2 regions of the Streptomyces sp. NPDC111520 genome follow, and region 2 is predicted to be linked to the other one. Evidence: riboswitches for the same ligand, from Rfam matches in the RefSeq annotation. Region 2 holds a riboswitch; the other holds the start of a gene.
The links. A riboswitch is a leader RNA that binds a small molecule or an ion and turns the genes downstream of it on or off. The one in region 2 is predicted to bind cobalamin.
Positions count from the first base shown of each region.

Region 1: linked by a shared signal. The riboswitch ahead of ACZ7MY_RS32290 (ribonucleoside-diphosphate reductase subunit alpha) and the one ahead of nicT (Nickel transporter NicT) in region 2 are both predicted to bind cobalamin.

Region 1 covers NZ_JBVKBW010000017.1:7-7,069, reverse strand. The annotation lists gene ACZ7MY_RS32305 (DUF6247 family protein) at 1-110, shown strand, start outside; gene ACZ7MY_RS32300 (hypothetical protein) at 248-1,036, shown strand; gene ACZ7MY_RS32295 (ribonucleotide-diphosphate reductase subunit beta) at 1,099-2,109, opposite strand; gene ACZ7MY_RS32290 (ribonucleoside-diphosphate reductase subunit alpha) at 2,109-4,478, opposite strand; cobalamin riboswitch at 4,609-4,768, opposite strand; gene ACZ7MY_RS32285 (GlxA family transcriptional regulator) at 5,015-5,989, shown strand; partial or broken gene ACZ7MY_RS32280 (sodium:solute symporter family transporter) at 6,047-7,063, opposite strand, start outside.
Region 2 covers NZ_JBVKBW010000004.1:579,054-586,116, reverse strand. The annotation lists gene ACZ7MY_RS12170 (non-ribosomal peptide synthase/polyketide synthase) at 1-2,970, shown strand, start outside; gene ACZ7MY_RS12165 (thioesterase II family protein) at 3,031-3,816, opposite strand; cobalamin riboswitch at 4,199-4,400, shown strand; gene nicT (Nickel transporter NicT) at 4,429-5,526, shown strand; gene ACZ7MY_RS12155 (cupin domain-containing protein) at 5,762-6,271, opposite strand; gene ACZ7MY_RS12150 (TetR/AcrR family transcriptional regulator) at 6,610-7,063, shown strand, end outside.

The DNA of each region.
Region 1 (7,063 bases), on a different contig from region 2:
CGGCGGAGCACGCGGCCCGGACGCTTGACCGGGACGATCCGGCGTGGACGGCGGCCATGGCCGAGATTCGGGCGATCTTCAACCAGGCCCGCACGGCGGTGGGTCAGTGAGCTGGTCCTGGGAGTACGAGCCCAGCGAGGAGTACGTGGTCGGCGGGGCGAACCCGGCTCCCGGACGACTGATCGACGCCTGCCGTTAATCTGTGTGTTCCCGGCGTGATCACGTCGGGGACGAACAGGGGAGGGACATGCGACACAGAGCGCTGACGGCCGCCGCGGCGGGCGCTGCGGCGATGGTCGTCCTGACGGCGCCGGCCGCGCACGCGGAGGGGCGGGGGGACATCCGCGTCATCAAGACGGTGGTGGACCACGGCACCAATGTGATCGTCGGGACGAAGAAGGCCATCGAGTTCCCGATCGTCATGACGATCAGGGACAACTCGGGGGTCAAGAAGGTCTCGAGGGTGGGTGCCATCAACGTGAAGAACGGGTGGGGCCCCGGCGACACCTTCGACACCCGCTGCGTGAAGAAGAGCGCCACCACGTCGGTGTGCACGGGTACGTTGACGATCTACCCGGAGTGGATCCGTCCGTCGGTGGTGGGTGATCCGGACTGGAACGCCAACCAGGTCGCGGGCGTCTGGCGGGTCGACGCCACCGTGCACGCGAACGACGGCGACTACTGGATCAGCGACAACATCGCCCGGTTCAAGGTGAAGCGCGCCTCGGTGCTCACCACCGACGCCGGGCCCGAGCCGGTCGTCAAGGGGCGCACCCTGACCGTCAAGGGCAAGCTCACGCGGGCGAGCTGGCAGAGCCTGAAGTACTGGGGCTACGCCGGGCAGCCCGTCAAGCTGCAGTTCAAGAAGGCGGGTTCCACGAAGTGGAGCACCGTCAAGACGGCCACCACGAGCAGCACCGGTGGCCTGAGCACCAAGGTGACCGCCACCGCGGCGGGCAGTTGGCGCTGGTTCTTCCCGGGCACGACCACGACGGCCCAGGTGACCTCGGCCGCCGACGCGGTCGCCCTGAAGTGACCGCGGGTGGGGCCCGGCCGATGCGGCCGGGCCCCACCCCCCGCGGTGCGGGGACGCGCGGATCAGAAGTCGTCGTCGAAGGAGACCGTGCCCTCGACCGCCACCTGGTACGCGGAGGCGCGGCGCTCGAAGAAGTTGGTCAGCTCCTGGACGTTCTGCAGCTCCATGAAGGAGAACGGGTTCTCCGAGCCGTAGCGGGCCGGCAGGCCGAGGCGGACCAGGCGCTGGTCGGCGACGCACTGCAGGTACTCGCGCATGGAGTCGGTGTTCATGCCGGGCAGGCCGTCGCCGCACAGGTCGCGGGCGAACTGGAGCTCGGCCTCGACGGCCTCCTCCAGCATCGCGGTGACCTGCTTGACCATCTCCTCGTCGAAGAGGTCGGGCTCCTCCGCGCGGACGGTGTCGACGACGTGGAACGCGAAGTCCATGTGCATCGACTCGTCGCGGAACACCCAGTTGGTCCCGGTGGCGAGCCCGTGCAGCAGGCCGCGCGAGCGGAACCAGTACACGTACGCGAAGGCGCCGTAGAAGAACAGGCCCTCGATGCAGGCCGCGAAGCAGATCAGGTTGAGCAGGAAGCGGCGGCGGTCCGCCTTGCTCTCCAGGCGGTCGATGGACTCCACCGAGTCCATCCAGCGGAAGCAGAACTGCGCCTTCTCGCGGATGGAGGGGATGTTCTCCACGGCCGCGAACGCGGCCGTGCGCTCCTCGGGATCGGGCAGGTAGGTGTCGAGCAGCGTCAGGTAGAACTGGACGTGCACGGCCTCCTCGAAGAGCTGCCGCGACAGGTACAGCCGCGCCTCGGGGGAGTTGATGTGCTTGTAGAGCGTCAGCACGAGGTTGTTGGCCACGATCGAGTCGCCGGTGGCGAAGAAGGCGACCAGCCGGCCGATCATGTGCTGCTCGCCGGCGGACAGCTTGGCGAGGTCGGCGACGTCGGAGTGGAGGTCGACCTCCTCCACGGTCCAGGTGTTCTTGATGGCGTCGCGGTAGCGCTCGTAGAAGTCCGGGTAGCGCATCGGACGCAGGGTCAGTTCGAAGCCCGGGTCGAGCAGGTTCTTGGTGGAGCTCATCACTGGCAGGCCTCGCAGGACTCGGGGTTCTCAAGGGAGCAGGCGATCGCGTCGGCGTCGGGCGTCGTCGCCTGCACGGGGATGGGGGCGGCCGCGCGGGCGGACTGGGCGATGCGCGTGGCCGGGCGGGAGCGCAGGTAGTACGTCGTCTTCAGGCCCTGCTTCCAGGCGTACGCGTACATCGAGCTGAGCTTGCCGATGGTGGGCGAGGCCATGAAGAGGTTGAGCGACTGGCTCTGGTCGAGGTACGGCGTACGGGCCGCGGCCATGTCGATCAGGGCGCGCTGCGGCAGCTCCCAGGCGGTGCGGTACAGCTCGCGGACGTCCGCGGGGATCCAGGTGAAGCCCTCGACGGAGCCGTTGGACTCGCGCAGCGCGTCGCGGGTCTGCGCGTCCCAGACGCCGAGCTTCTTCAGGTCGGCCACCAGGTAGGAGTTGACCTGGAGGAACTCACCGCTGAGCGTCTCGCGCTTGAAGAGGTTGGAGACCTGCGGCTCGATGCACTCGTACACGCCGGCGATCGAGGCGATCGTGGCGGTCGGGGCGATGGCCAGCAGCAGCGAGTTGCGCATGCCGGTGGCGGCGACGCGGGCGCGCAGCGCCTCCCAGCGCTCCGGCCAGTTCTCCGCGGTGTCGTAGTGGTCCGGGTGCAGCACCCCGCGGGCGGCGCGGGTCTGCGACCAGGCCGGGTGCGGGCCGTGGCGCTCGGCCAGGTCGCAGGAGGCCTCGTAGGCGGCGAGCATGATGCGCTCGGCGATCCTGGTGGAGAGCACCTTGGCCTCGGCGGAGTCGAAGGGCAGCCGCAGCTTGAAGAAGACGTCCTGCAGGCCCATCGCGCCCAGGCCCACCGGGCGCCAGCGCTCGTTGGAGGCGGCGGCCTCGCGGGTCGGGTAGAAGTTGATGTCCACGACGCGGTCGAGGAAGGTCACGGCGGTGCGGACGGTGGCGTCCAGCCGCTCCCAGTCGATCGAGCCGTCCTCACCCACGAACGCACCGAGGTTGACCGAACCGAGGTTGCAGACCGCGGTCTCGCCGTCGTTCGTGACCTCCAGGATCTCCGTGCAGAGGTTGGAGGAGTGGATGACGCGGCCGGGCTCGGCGGTCTGGTTGGCGGTGCGGTTGGAGGCGTCCTTGAAGGTCATCCAGCCGTTGCCGGTCTGCGCGAGGGTGCGCATCATGCGGCCGTACAGCTCCCGCGCCGGGAGGGTCTTGCGGGCCAGGCCCGCGGCCTCGGCCTTGCGGTAGGCGGCGTCGAACTCCTCGCCCCACAGGTCGGCCAGCTCGGGCACGTCGGCGGGGGAGAACAGCGACCAGGTGCCGTCGGTGTCGACACGGCGCATGAACTCGTCCGGGATCCAGTGCGCCAGGTTCAGGTTGTGGGTGCGGCGCGCCTCCTCGCCGGTGTTGTCGCGCAGTTCCAGGAACTCCTCGATGTCCGCGTGCCAGGTCTCCAGGTAGACGCAGGCCGCGCCCTTGCGGCGGCCGCCCTGGTTCACGGCGGCGACGGAGGCGTCGAGGGTGCGCAGGAACGGGACGATGCCGTTGGAGTGCCCGTTGGTGCCGCGGATCAGCGAGCCGCGGGAGCGGATGCGGGAGTAGGACAGACCGATGCCGCCGGCGTGCTTGGACAGCCGGGCCACCTGGTGGTAGCGGTCGTAGATGGAGTCCAGCTCGTCCAGCGGGGAGTCCAGCAGGTAGCAGGAGGACATCTGCGGGTGCCGGGTGCCGGAGTTGAAGAGCGTGGGGGAGCTGGGCAGGTAGTCCAGCCGGCTCATCAGTCCGTAGAGCGCCGCGACCTCGTCCACCGAGCGGCTGGTGCCGTCCTCGGCCAGGCCGCAGGCGACGCGGAGCATGAAGTGCTGCGGGGTCTCGACGACCTGGCGGGAGATCGGGTGGCGCAGAAGGTAGCGGCTGTGCAGGGTGCGCAGGCCGAAGTAGCCGAAGCGGTCGTCGGCGCCGTCGGCGAGCGCGGTGTCGACCAGGGCGTCCAGCCGGCCGGCGTGCTCGGCGACGAAGGCGGCGGTGCCGTCGGCGATCAGGCCTTCGCGGTGGCCCACGGCGATGGACGCGGAGAAGGAGACCGCGCCCTCGCCCGCCGCCTCGTCGGCGATGGCGAGGGTGAGCAGACGGGCGGCGAGCCGCGAGTACTGCGGGTCCTCCGCGATCAGTCCGGCGGCGGCCTCGGTGGCCAGCGCCCGCAGTTCCGCCTCGTCCGCGGCGGCACTGCGGCCGCGCAGCGCGGCGGCGGCGACCCGGCCGGGGTCGGTGTCGGGGAGGTCTGCGGTCAGTTCCGTCAGGGTGCGCAGCAGTTCGGCCCCGGTTGAGGCAGGGTCCGATGCGGTGGCGGGTGCGGCGGGCGCGATGGTCACGTGTGCTCTCTCCCTCGTACGGCGGCGACGCGGAGGAGCGACGGGGCGCACGCGGGGCAGGCCAGGGCATGCCGCGGCGCGTCCGCCGGCCCAACCCGCGAGGCCCGGACACTTCACCGTCCGGACGGCGCGCCGGACGGTGCCGTCGGCAGGTACTCGGACTCGCGGGTATGCCCTGGGGCGCCCGCACACCGTTGCGGGGCAGTCCCGGATTCCCACCGGCTTCCCCTGCGGCGACAGCGGAGTTGAGCATACATCTAGTGGCGCCCGCTGGTGACACCACCAGATGTTGTGTCGACGCGGTTACAGAGCGACGAGTTCACCGGTGCCAGTCGTGGCCGTCGCGGGAGTCGTGGACGTGTCCGGTCAGGGCCGCGAGGGCCAGGGCCAGGAAGAAGACCAGTGCGGTGACCGTGGCGAGGAAGGTTTCCATGCCCTCGACTCTCCTCCTCGCGCGGCCCTGCCGGGAGTGGCAGGACTGACGTGCTACCGCGAAATCCTGCCACGCCCTACGGCCGGTCTGCCATCCTGGAGGCATGCTGCAGAACGTGGCCGTGGTCCTGCTCGACGGAGTCCATCCCTTCGAACTCGGGGTCGTCTGCGAGGTGTTCGGAATCGACCGGTCGGACGACGGTCTGCCGGCCTACGACTTCGCCGTGGCCTCCGCGGAGAGCCCGACGCTGACGACGCCCGCCGGGTTCACCGTCGGCACCCGGCACGGACTGGAACGGCTGGAGGAGGCCGACCTGGTCGCGGTGCCGGCCGGCGACTCCTATGTGGACCGGGAGTACCCGCCGGAGCTGCTGGACGCGCTGAACCGTGCCGTCGGACGCGGGGCGCGGGTGCTCAGCGTCTGCTCGGGGGTCTTCGCGTTGGCCGCCGCCGGCCTGCTGGACGGCCGCCGCTGCGCCGTCCACTGGAAGCACGCGGAGGAACTGGCGCGGCGCTACCCCCGGGTGCGGGTAGAGCCCGACGTGCTCTACGTGGACGAGGACCCGGTGATCACCTCGGCCGGCACCGCCGCCGGGATCGACGCCTGCCTGCACCTGGTGCGCAAGGAGCAGGGCAGCGACGTGGCCAACGCCATCGCCCGGCGCATGGTGGTGCCGCCGCACCGGGAGGGCGGCCAGGCCCAGTACGTCGACCGACCGCTGCCGCGCACCCGCTGCGACACCGTGGGCGAGGTCCTGGCGTGGATGGAACGGCACCTGGACCGCGAGGTCACCGTCGACGAACTGGCCGCCCGGGCGCACATGTCGCCACGCACCTTCGCCCGCCGCTTCCAGCAGGAGACCGGTACGACGCCCTACCGCTGGCTGCTGGGCCAGCGCGTCCTGCTGGCCAGGGAGTTGCTGGAGGGCACCGACGAGACGGTGGACGCCGTCGCCGCGCGCGCCGGATTCGGCAACGCGGCCACCCTGCGCCACCACTTCGCCCGCTGGGTGGGCACCACCCCCCAGGCGTACCGGCGCACCTTCCGCTGCCCGGTGCCGGCCGCCCGTACCGCATGACGACGGGCCGCCACCCCGTCCCAGGGCGGCGGCCCGTGCTCGTGGCCGGTGCGGCGGTCAGTGACCGGCGCCCACCGGCAGGTCCTTCTGCACGCCCGGGTCGCCGGCGTCGGCCGTGAAGTCGGCCTGGCTGGTCTCGTCGACGCCCTCTGGGGCCTTGAGGGCCCGCAGGACGAAGGTGAGGACGACGGTCACCACGACGTTGAGCACGAAGGCGGTCAGGCCGATGTAGCCGATCTGGCCGATGACCGGGATGGTGTCGGAGGAGCCGCCGAAGTGCTTCTGGGCCGGGCTGGCCACGCCGTACGCCACCCAGGTGCCGTAGACCATGCCGACCGCCCAGCCCGCCAGCAGCGCCCAGCGGTGGAACCAGCGGGTGAACAGGCCGCCGACCAGGGCGGGGAAGGTCTGCAGGATCCAGATGCCGCCCAGCAGCTGGAAGTTGATCGCGACCGTCTTGTCCATGGTGAGGACGAAGACCAGGGCGCCGACCTTGACCAGCAGCGAGACCACCTTGGAGACCTGGGTCTCCTGCGCCGGGGTGGCGTCGGGCTTGAGGAAGTCCTTGTAGATGTTGCGGGTGAAGAGGTTGGCCGCGGCGATCGACATGATCGCCGCCGGCACCAGCGCGCCGATGCCGATCGCGGCGAAGGCCACGCCCGCGAACCAGGACGGGAACATGTTCTCGAACAGCTGGGGGATCGCCAGCTGGCCGTTGTAGCCCTTGACCCCGGCGCCGACACCGCTGGCCAGCGCCATGAAGCCGAGCATCGCCAGCAGGCCGAGCATCAGCGAGTACAGCGGCAGCACGGTGGTGTTGCGGCGGATGACGTCGCGGCTGCGGCTGGAGAGCACGGCCGTGATGGAGTGCGGGTACATGAACAGCGCGAGCGCCGAGCCCAGCGCCAGCGTGCCGTACGCCCACTGGGCGGTCTCGCCCGGGGCCAGGGATCCGCGCGGCTTGCCGGTGGCGGGGTTGACCTGCGAGTAGGCGTCGCCGGCCTTGGCGAAGATGTCGTCGAAGCCGCCCAGCTTGATCGGGATGTAGATGATCGCCACCGCGATGACGATGTA
Region 2 (7,063 bases):
CTGGTGCACGAGCACGCCCCGCTGGCGGTGGCGCAGCAGGCCAGCAAGGTGCCTGCCCAGACGCCGTTGTTCACTTCGCTGTTCAACTACCGCCACAGCGAGGCTGCCGCCGCCGGCTCCGGGCTTGACGGTGTCGCTCTGCTCCAAGCGCGCGAGCGCACCAACTTCCCCGTCGCCGTCAGCATCGACGACACCGGTGAGGGCTTCGTCGTGAAGGCCCAGGCCGTGTCCCTGATCGACCCGGGCGCCCTTGCCTCGATGGTGACCACGGCGGCGGAAGCCATCGTGTCGGCACTGGAGACGGCACCGTCGACCGCGCTCGCCCAGGTCGGGGTGCTGGAAACCGGCGAGCGGGAGCGGATCCTGACCGAGTGGAACGACACCGCGCGTGCCGTTCCTCCGGCGACGCTCCCCGAGCTGTTCCAGGCCCAGGCGGCCCGCACCCCGGACGCGGCCGCGGTGGTGTTCGAGGACACCGCGCTGTCCTATGCGGAGCTGAACGCGGCGGCCAACCGGCTGGCCAGGTTGCTGGCGGCGCATGGTGCGGGCCCGGAGCAGCGGGTAGCGGTCATGATGGACCGCTCCGCGGATCTTGCCGTCACGCTGCTCGCCGTCCTCAAGTCCGGCGCCGCGTATGTGCCGATCGACCCGGAGTACCCGGCGGAGCGCGTGGCCTACGTGCTGGGCGACGCCTCACCGGCGCTGGTGGTGACCACCCGCCAGTTCGAGGGCGCACTGCCGGAGGGCGTGGCGCGGGTGGTGCTGGACAACCCCGCGACCGATCTGGAGTCGCAGGTCGACACCGACCCCGACCAGATGCCGCTGCCGCCCCACCCCGCCTACGTCATCTACACCTCAGGCTCCACCGGACGCCCCAAGGGCGTCACCGTCCCGCACGCAGGTGTGGTCAACCGACTCACCTGGATGCAGCACACCTACCGGCTCACCCCCAACGACAGGGTCGTGCAGAAGACCCCCTTCGGCTTCGACGTATCCGTCTGGGAGTTCTTCTGGCCCCTCCTGGAAGGCGCCACCCTCGTCGTGGCCCGCCCCGGCGGCCACCGCGACCCCGACTACCTCGCCGACCTCATCCGGCGCCAGCATGTCACCATCGCCCACTTCGTCCCGTCGATGCTCCAGGTCTTCGCCGCCGAACCCACGGCCCGCGAGTGCACATCTCTGCGCGCCGTGGTCTGCAGCGGCGAGGCGCTGTCAGCCTCGTTGCGCGACCAGTTCCACGCCGTGCTGCCGATCCCGCTGCACAACCTCTACGGCCCGACCGAAGCGTCCATCGACGTCACCGCCCACACCTGCGAACCCCACACCAACAGCGTCGTACCGATCGGACGCCCGGTCTGGAACACCCAGACCTACGTCCTGGACGCCGCACTCCAGCCCGTACCCCCCGGCGTCGCCGGCGAGCTCTACCTCGCGGGCGTCCAGCTGGCCCGGGGCTATCTCGACCGGCCCGGCCTGACGGCCGAACGCTTCGTCGCCAACCCCCACAGCCAGCACGGCGCACGCATGTACCGCACCGGCGACCTCGCCCGCTGGAACACCGACGGACAGCTCGAGTACCTCGGCCGCACCGACCACCAGGTCAAGATCCGCGGCTTCCGCATCGAACTCGGCGAAATAGAAACCGCACTCCTCACCCACCCCGCCGTCGCCCACGCCACCGTCATCGTCCGCGAGGACCAACCCGGCGACCGACGCCTCACCGCCTACATCGTGCCGGCAGGCGGTACGGACGGAGACGTGGACACCGCGGAAGTCCGCGCCGGCCTGTCAGCCGTGTTGCCGGACTACATGGTCCCCTCCGCGATCGTCGTCCTGGACGCGCTGCCGTTGACCGTGAACGGCAAACTCGACCGCGCGGCGCTGCCGGCCCCGGACCACACCACCGGACACACGAGCCGGCAGCCGCGCACCGCCGAAGAACACCTGCTCCGCGAGATGTTCGCCGACGTCCTCGGTGTTCCCGTGGCCGGGGTGGATGACAACTTCTTCGAACTCGGCGGGCACTCGCTCCTCGCCGTGCGGCTGCTGGGCGAGATCCGCAACACCACCGGCGCGCACCTCTCACTGGTGAGCGTGTTCCAGAACCCGACCGTGGCGGGCCTGGCATCGCTGCTCGGCGCCAGCAGCGGCACCGGCACCGGCACCGGCACCGAGGAGGACCTCTTCCAGCCGGTGGTCGCGCTCCGCGGGTACGGGGACCGGCCGCCATTGTTCTGCCTGCCGCCCGCCAGCGGTTTCGGCCTGCCCTACATCGGCCTGGTGCGTCACCTGGACGCCGGCCGACCCGTGTACGGACTGCAGGCTCCGGGCGTCAGCAACACGCGGACGCCCCCGTCCGACCTCGACGCGCTGGTCACCTGGTACGTCGACCACATCACGGGCGTCCAGCCGAGCGGCCCCTACCACCTGCTCGGCTGGTCCATGGGCGGCAACCTCGCGCACGCCGTCGCGGTACGGCTCCAGCAGGCCGGGCAGGAGGTGGCCCTGCTGGCCATGATGGACGCCTACCCGCCGGACACCGACGCCGTCCATGGAGAGGCCGACGACCACACCGTCCTGGTCCAGCTCCTGCACGCCCTGGGGCTCACGGTGGACACCGCGGGACAACCGCTCACCGTGCCCGGGGCACTGGAGATCATCAAGGAGGAGATGGCCGACCTGCGGGAGCTGACCGAGGACCACGTCCGAGGGGTCGTGCGGAACACCCGGGACAACTGGCGGATGGTCCGGCGCGCCACGCCGGGACACTTCACCGGAGACGTCCTCCACTTCCCCGCGACCGGTACCGGGTACCCGCAGGAGGAAGTCATCCGGCGGTGGGCGCCCTACGTCGACGGGAGCCTGCACATCCATCCTGTCGCCGCCTCGCACAACGACATGACCAGGCCCGGGCCCCTGCTTCAGGTGGGGGCCGTACTGGCCGCCGTCCTGACGGGGCGTTCGAAGTGACATCCGGGGCCCACGCGCGGGATCGCGCGTGGGCCCCACGCTCCACCGGGACAGCAGGAATCAGTTCGCTGTCCGGAGCCGTGCGAGGAGGTCCCTCACGAGGCTGTCGGCTTCTTCCACGAGGTAGAAATGGCCGCCTTCGAAGGACCGGAAATCGAAACTCGCCCTCGTGATCGCCGACCACGCCATGACGGATTCGTGATCGAGGTCCTTCTCACCGTTCCCGTAGTACGCGACAACGGGAACGTCGAGACGGGAGTCCTCGTCGGGAACGCGGGCGTCGTAGCGTTCCAGCAGGCGGTAGTCCGCGCGGATCGCGGGCAGCACGAGCTCGACCAACGCGGGGTCGCGGAACACCTCGGCCTGTGTGCCGCCCATCTCGGACAGGTCCGCGATCAGCTCCTCGTCGCCCGCGTCCGCCAGCCCCGGCCTCCTCCGCTCCTTCCCCGGGCCGCCGCGTCCCGACACGAACAGTGCGGTCACGGTCCGCCCGTGTTCCTCCCTCAGGCGAGTGGCGAGCTCATAGGCGACGGACGCCCCCATGCTGTGTCCGAAGAAGGCGACAGGGACGTCGAAAAGTTCACGGGACGCGCCGGCGAGGTCCGCGACCAGCTCGTCCATCGTCTCGGCCGGAGCGTCCAGGAAGCGGCTCTCGCGCGCCGGGTACTGGGCGGCGAGCAGTTCCACGCCTTCGGGTACGAGACCCTTCCACGGACGGAAGAAGTTGGCGGTTCCTCCCGCGTGCGGGAAGCACACGAGTCGCAGCGTGGGGGCCGGAGCGGGCCTGATGGTCCGGAACCAGCGACTGGTCGCCGTAGGGGAGGTGCCGGCATTCTGTGGGTTCACGTGGATCCGTCCGATGGGGATCGCGGCGTCAGCGCCGCCTCGCCTTGTTGCGCCATCCGTCCGTGGACTTCGCCGGCCCGGTGACCCCGGGGATGCCAAGAGCGCCCGAATCGTGTGCGCGGCGCCAAAGGGCGGGGGGAGACGGACCCGGCGACGTACCTGCTCCGGAGCGTGCGGCTTGTCGGCCTGAGTTTATCGTCGGCCGTCGGCAGCGGCACACCGAGCACCACCGCCGGACGGGTCCGTCCGCCTGCGGCGGGGAGCCGCCGGCACGGGCGGGCCGCCGGTCGGGCACGGGGTGCACGGGCGACGCCTCCGCAGGCCCGGATGTGATCTTCAACCCCTCCGGTCCCGGAGCCTTGCAGGCCTCCCACCAGGGAATCTAGGGTGGTTGCGCCGCGGTGCTCGGGAAGACCGGTGACAGCTGACACAAGCTCACTCCGGAGCGGCCCTCGCCACTGTGATCGGGTAGTTCCCGCCTCTTCCGCCATCGGCGGTGCCACTGGCCTCACCAAGGCCGGGAAGGCAGAGGCGGGCGCGCTTCGCCCGTAAGCCAGGAGACCGGCCGCGGCATCTCACGAAGTGATCCACGAGGTGCTGGAGCGTGACCGCATGACCCTGCCCACATCCGACCTGCCCGGGGCCTTCCGCTGGCGGCGCGAGGACACCGTCCGCACCGTCGGCCTGATGGCGGTGATCGTGGCTCTGCACGTCGTCGCCTTCGGGATCCTCTTCCTCCTCGTGGTGCCGAACCACTACGAGGTCGGCTCCAAGGCCTTCGGTCTCGGCCTCGGCATCACCGCGTACACGCTGGGGATGCGGCACGCCTTCGACGCCGACCACATCGCCGCCATCGACAACACCACGCGCAAGCTCATGGCGGACGGCAAGCGGCCCGTCTCGGTGGGCTTCTGGTTCGCCCTCGGGCACTCGAGCGTCGTCGTGGCGCTGGCGGCCCTCGTCGCCGGGGGCACGCAGCTCGCCGGCACCCTCGCCGACGAGGACTCCGGCACCCACCAGACGCTCGGGCTGGTCGGCACCACCGTCTCGGGAACCTTCCTCTACGCCATCGCCGCGCTCAACCTCGTCGCGCTGCTGGGCATCCTCCGGGTCTTCAGGAGCATGCGCCGGGGGTCCTTCGACGAGTCCGCACTCGAGGCGCACCTGGACTCGCGCGGCTTCATGAACAGGATCCTGGGCCGGCTGACGAAGGCGATCACGCGCCCGGGCCAGATGTACCCCCTGGGCTTCCTGTTCGGGCTGGGCTTCGACACGGCCACCGAGGTGGCGCTCATGGTCATGGCCGGCAGCGGGGCCGCGGCGGGACTGCCGTGGTACGCGATCCTCTGCCTGCCGCTGCTGTTCGCCGCCGGCATGAGCCTGTTCGACACGCTCGACGGGACCTTCATGAACTTCGCCTACCAGTGGGCGTTCTCCAACCCGGTCCGCAAGGTCTACTACAACCTCACGATCACCGGTCTGTCGATCGCGGTCGCCTTCCTCATCGGCACCATCGAGCTCATCGGTGTCCTGCACGACAAGCTCGACATGACGGACGGCTTCACGGGCTGGGTGGCGGGACTCGACCTCGACAACGTCGGCTACGTGATCGTCGGCCTGTTCGTGGCCGTGTGGGCCGTCGCGATCGCCTACTGGCGCCTCGCCAGGGTGGAGGATCGCTGGGCGGCGCGAACGGCGAGCGGCGGCTGACGCCTTCCGGGACGGAGGCGCACCCGACGCGCAGCCGGCACCGGGCGCATCGCCCACGATCCCTCCGAACGGTCCTCCCACGTCCGGCCCTCAAGGGATGGGTGCCGGTCATCGGTCCGTGGTGCGGCCTGCCCTACCTGCACGCAGAGCCGCAGCGACGGGGGCAGGGCCCTTGGGGCCTGACGGGCAACTGAGCGCCCGCAAGGCCCCAAGGTGTGAGCGTCAGGGGGCCGGTTCAGCTTTCCGGCATCACGGGTGAGTCGATGTCCAGATCGGCGAGCGATTCCCCGTAATCGGCGAATCGCTGGGCGTCCCACAAGGGGGCGGGCACACCGGGTACGGGCTCGTCGCCCCTCATGAAGAGGGCCTCGGGGCCGCCGGGGGTGAACAGGAAGAGCATCTTGGCGTGACGGGTGCTCTTGTTCAGGAAACGGTGGCGGATGCCGGGCGGGACGTACAGGAAGTCCCCCGATCGGGCGATGATCTTCTCGTCGCCGTTGAGGAACTCGAGTTCGCCGTCGAGCAGGTAGAAGGCTTCACTGTTGCGGTTGTGGACATGCGCCACCGGCCCCGCGCCGGGCGGTATGTCCGCCTCGACGAAGCCCAGGTGTCCGTCTGTGTTGTCGGTGTGGACCTTGACCGAGTAGACGTTGTCCGACACCCACTTGGTGATGCCTTCGCCGGCGGGCACGTGGATGGCTCCACGTTTCGTCCAGCGAGGGTCGTCGGTGTCCATCTGCAGCATGGGAAGACTCATCCAGGACTCCTCACAGTAGAAGCAGGCGCGGTCGACCCGGCGCCTGACAGCTGTCAGATTACCCGGCCCTGACAGCTGTCAGACAGGCAGCCCCTGCTGCAGCGCGCTTCCCGGACCTCCCAGGTCAGGCCACTGCGCGACCGTCGGACCTCTGTCGGCTTTCAGCGACGTGCGGCGGTAATGTTCGATGGGGCGCCGCCTCCCGAGGCCGCTCGAGCCCCGAAGTCCGTCAGGGTGGTGGCGCACCGCGGCGCAGGTGGCGTGACTTCCGGCCACCAGCTGGGATTCGGCCGCTCGGCCGATGAGACGTCAGAAGGATGGGTGAGGTGTCAGTGCCGGCAAACGGCGCGATGGACGACACGCGGGACGACCGCCGCCGGGCGAGATCGCCGCAGGTCGACCTCAGCGATGCCGAGATCCTCCAGCGTGGACTCGAGGCCTTCGCCGAACTGGGCTATTCGGGCGCGTCCGTGCGGGAACTGGCCAAGCGCCTCGGGGTCAACCACAACTTCATCAACGACCGCTTCGGTTCGAAGGAGAAATTCTGGCGCGCGGCGGTCGACCATGCCCTCAGGGCTCCCGTCCAACGGCTCAGCTCCATCCTCGACGGTGACCTGGACGACGTCGACAAGTTCAAGTGCGTCGTGCGGACCTTCCACGCCCTGGCGGCGAACATGCCCCATGCGAACCGCATAATCTCCGACGAATCCATTCTCGAGACCGACCGCCTGAACTATCTGTACAGCGAGTACACCGGCCGCTTCGTGGAGAAGCTCGAAC